2 regions of the Kitasatospora sp. NPDC059646 genome follow, and region 2 is predicted to be linked to the other one. Evidence: riboswitches for the same ligand, from Rfam matches in the RefSeq annotation. Region 2 holds a riboswitch; the other holds the start of a gene.

Region 1 (2,179 bases), on a different contig from region 2:
AGGTACAGGTGCTGCCCGCGCACCACGGCGCGCACGTTGCGGGACAGGAACGGCGCGTACGGCTCGGGGACGCGCAGCCGCAGCACCTGCCCCTTGACCGGGCGGATCGGCGGCAGCACGCCGTCCGGCAGGCCCGGCAGCAGGTGGCTGCGGGAGCCGGCCGCCAGCACCGTGCGGTCCGCCGTCAGCTGCTCGCCGGTCGACAGCCGTACGCCGGTGGCGCGTTCGCCGTCGGTGGTCAGCTCGGCGGCCTGCGTGCGGTGGAAGGCCACGCCCAGCAGCCGGCACGCCGCGACCAGGGCGGCGGCCAGCCGGCGGCCGTCCACCTGGTGGTCCTCGGCGACGTGCAGGCCGCCGCGCACGCCGGGGGCGAGCATCGGCTCCAGCCGGCGGCACTCCCGGCCGGTCAGCCACTCCGAGGCCAGGCCCAACCGGCCGTGGAAGGCGTGCAGTTCGCGCAGCTCCGCGCGGTCGTCGGCGTCCAGCGCGACGGCCAGCGTCCCGGTGCGGCGGTAGCCGGTGTCCAGGCCGGTGAGCTCGGTCAGCTCGGCCGCGAACGCCCCGTACCGCTCGTTGGACGCCATCCCCAGGCGCAGCAACGGCTCCTCGCCGTACTGCAGTTCGGTGACCGGGGCGAGCATGCCCGCGGCGACCTGCGCCGCACCGCCGCCGGGCGACGGGTCCACCACCGCGACCGACAGGCCGCGCTGCGCGGTGCGCCAGGCGACGCCGAGGCCGATGACGCCCCCGCCGATCACCAGCACGTCCGAATGTGCCACAGCGCTTCTTCTCCCTTCGCCGGCATGACCCGGATCAGGTTCGGACGGTCGCGGGCCGCCACAGCCCGCCTCTCAGCCCGGTGCGCCGGGCTCCCGTGATGAGGTAGTACCCCCACCTTATCGCCGGGCCCACCCGCGCCCACAGGGGCGTGCGGGAGGGCTAGGGTGGACGCCGTGGCTGAGCTGAGGGCAACGGACCGGGTCGTCGTGGTCGGGGCGGGCATGGCGGGCGCGCAGGCCGCGCTGAACCTGCGGCAGGGCGGCTGGCAGGGGGCGATCACCCTGCTCGGCGACGAACTCCACCTCCCGTACGACCGGCCGCCGCTGTCCAAGGACGTCCTCCTCGGCAAGGCCGACGCCACCGCCTTCGACATCGACTGGCGCGACCTCGGCGTCGACCTGCTCACCGGCCGCCGCGCCACCGCCCTGGAGGCCGGCACGCTGCACACCGACGGCGGCGAACTCCCGTACGGGGCCCTGGTGATCGCCACCGGCGCCGACCCCCGCACGCTGCCCGGCCTGCCCGGCGCCCGCACCCTGCGCACCGTCGACGACGCGCACGCGCTGCGCGCCGCGCTCACCCCCGGCAGGCGGATCGTGCTGGTCGGCGCGGGCTGGATCGGCGCCGAGACCGCCACCGTCGCCCGCGCCCTCGGCTGCCACGTCACCGTGGTGGAGGCCGCCGCCACCCCGCTGGCCGGGGCCCTGCCCGCCGAACTCGGCACGCTGATGGCCGACTGGTACGCCGAAGCCGGCGTCGAACTGCGCTGCGGCGCCGCGGTCGCCGGGGCCGCCGACGGCGGGGTGCTGCTCGCCGACGGCACCCGCCTGCCCGCCGACGAGGTGGTGGTCGGCGTCGGCGCCCGCCCCGCCACCGGCTGGCTGGCCGGCGGGCCGCTGGCGCTCGACCCGGACGGCACGATCCCGGTCGACGACCGGTTGCGCACCGCGCTGCCCGGCGTCTGGGCGGCCGGGGACTGCGTCTCCTACCCGTCGGCCCGGTTCGGCGCCCGGCTCGCCGTCCAGCATTGGGACCACGCCCTGCACTCCGGCGGCGCCGTCGCCGCCTCGGTGCTCGGCGCCCTGGACGCGCCCTACGACCCCGTCCCCTACTTCTGGTCCGAGCAGTTCGGCCGCATGGTGCAGTACGCGGGACGGCACGCCGGCGCCGACCACCTGCTGTGGCGCGGCTCCCCGTCCGAGCGCGCCTGGTCGGTGCTGTGGCTGCGCGACGGCGCGCCGGTCGCGCTGCTCGCCGTCGACCGGCCGCGCGACCTGGCGCAGGGCCGGCGCCTGATCGAACGCGGAACGGTGCTCGATCCGGCGCTCGCCGCCGACCCGGCCGTCCAGCTGAAGGCGGCGACGGCGTAGCGCGTGGGTAGGCTGGGGGCGTGAGCACA
Region 2 (2,179 bases):
AGGTGACGTCGTAGGCGCGGAGCAGGTCGCAGAGTTCCTCGAAGTGGGTGTAGAGGAAGTTCTCCTGATGGTGCGCCAGGCACCACGCGGCCATGATGGAGCCGCCGCGCGAGACGATGCCGGTCTTGCGGCGGGCGGTGAGCGGGACGTACCGCAGCAGCACGCCGGCGTGCACGGTCATGTAGTCGACGCCCTGTTCGCACTGCTCGACGACGGTGTCCCGGTACACCTCCCAGCTCAGTTCCTCGGCCCGGCCGTCGACCTTCTCCAGTGCCTGGTAGAGCGGGACGGTGCCGATCGGGACGGGGGAGTTGCGCAGGATCCACTCGCGGGTGGTGTGGATGTTGCGGCCGGTGGAGAGGTCCATGACGGTGTCGGCGCCCCAGCGGGTGGCCCAGGTCATCTTCTCCACCTCCTCCTCGATGGAGGAGGTGACGGCGGAGTTGCCGATGTTGGCGTTGATCTTCACCAGGAAGTCGGTGCCGATGATGGCCGGTTCGATCTCGGGGTGGTTCACGTTGACCGGGATGACGGCCCGTCCGCGCGCCACCTGCTCGCGCACGAACTCCGGCTCCAGGCCTTCCCGGAGCGCCACGAACTCCATCTCGGGCGTGATCAACCCGCGCTTGGCGTAAGCGAGTTGGGTGACAGCGACGCCGTCGCGGGCGCGCAGCGGGCGGCGCGGGCGGCCGGGGAAGACGGCGTCCAGGTTGCGCAGGTCGCCGCCGCGCGGAGCGGTGTGCTTGATGCCGTCGTCCTCGGGCCGGGACTGCCGGCCGTCGTACTCCTCGACGTCGCCGCGCTGCCGGATCCAGGCGTCGCGCAGCGCGGGCAGTCCGCGCCGGACGTCGGTGGGGTGGGACGGGTCGGTGTACGGGCCGGAGGTGTCGTACAGCGGGACGGTGCGGCCGTTGGTCAGTTCGACCTCGCGGTAGGGGACCCGCAGGTCGGGGCGGCTGCCCTGGCGGTAGGCCTTGCGCCAGGCGGGGGTGGGGTAGCCCGCGGCGGCGGCGGACTCGCGGGCAGACGTGTGCTCAGAAAATGCGGTCATCGGACCTTCAACTCCCTACGCCGGCATTACCCGGTCAGGTTCCTGCGGTCGGCGCAGCAGGTGGTCCGCGGGTCCGCGTACCGTCAGCGCCCTCTCAGCCCGGTGCTCCGAGCTCCCGTTCCGCGCAGGCGTCGTCCGCCTGCGTTCGGTTCCTCACCGTAGGGCACCGGGCGGCCCCGGTCCAGGGCGCATCGCCGGGGCCCGGGCCGCGCATCGCCGCTGTCGGGCCGCGCCCGGCGGGCAACTGCCGCGCGGCGCCGAGCTGTTCACGCTGCGGGCGGGGTGGGAGGATGGTCCGGATGATCGGACTGGTGGGACGGGTGACGGGGCGGATCGGCGCGGGCCTGGTCGGCGAGGTGATGGTGCACGTCCCCGAGCGGCTGGGCAGTGAGGCGTTCCTGGCGTACCGCGCCACCCCGGGCGAGCCGCTGCAGCCGGGCACCATGGTGGTCGTGGTCGATTACCAGCCACCGCGAACGGTCTACGTCGAACCCTTCTGACGCCGTGTCGGAGCGGACCAGCAGACCTCCTGCAACAGTTTCGGGACAGTGGGAGTTCTCTCCGTCCGGACTCTTCCCCCGTGATCGCCGACGGCGGAGAATGCGGCTGCCACCGGGTTCCGCGCCAGATCTGCACAACCCAAGCGCAGCACGGGACCGGTGTGCCCTGAAGGGGGAGATTGCCGATGCTGATCGGCATCGTCGGAGGCGCCGTCGTCGGCGTCGTTCTTCTGATCGTCCTGTTCAAGCTCATGTGGCGGGTCGCCGAGCCGAACGAGGCCCTGGTCATCTCGGGTTCCAAGCACGGTGAGGGGCTCGGCTTCCGGGTGGTCACCGGTCGGGGCACCTTCGTGGTGCCGGGTGTCCAGGTGGTCCGCCGGCTGTCGCTGGACCTGAACGAGGCCGCGCTGGACGTGGAGTGTGTGACGTCGCAGGGAATTCCCGTGCACGTCAAGGGGGTTGTGATCTTCAAGGTGGGCGACGACCCGGCGTCGATCGCCAACGCCGCCCGGCGTTTCCTGGACCAGCAGAAGATGATGGGCCAGCGGGTGCACAACGTGTTCGCCGGCCACCTGCGCTCCATCGTCGGCGGGCTGACCGTCGAGGACATGATCCGCGACCGCGAGCG

What was found. A riboswitch is a leader RNA that binds a small molecule or an ion and turns the genes downstream of it on or off. The one in region 2 is predicted to bind thiamine pyrophosphate.
Region 1: linked by a shared signal. The riboswitch ahead of thiO (glycine oxidase ThiO) and the one ahead of thiC (phosphomethylpyrimidine synthase ThiC) in region 2 are both predicted to bind thiamine pyrophosphate.

Annotation. Positions count from the first base shown of each region.
Region 1 covers NZ_JBHWDS010000046.1:17,093-19,271, reverse strand. Annotated here, with positions in the region: gene thiO (glycine oxidase ThiO) at 1-779, opposite strand, end outside; TPP riboswitch at 774-886, opposite strand; gene ACFV1L_RS27225 (NAD(P)/FAD-dependent oxidoreductase) at 945-2,150, shown strand; gene ACFV1L_RS27220 (Rv2175c family DNA-binding protein) at 2,171-2,179, shown strand, end outside.
Region 2 covers NZ_JBHWDS010000051.1:13,223-15,401, reverse strand. Annotated here, with positions in the region: gene thiC (phosphomethylpyrimidine synthase ThiC) at 1-1,051, opposite strand, end outside; TPP riboswitch at 1,047-1,180, opposite strand; gene ACFV1L_RS28730 (hypothetical protein) at 1,351-1,551, shown strand; gene ACFV1L_RS28725 (SPFH domain-containing protein) at 1,737-2,179, shown strand, end outside.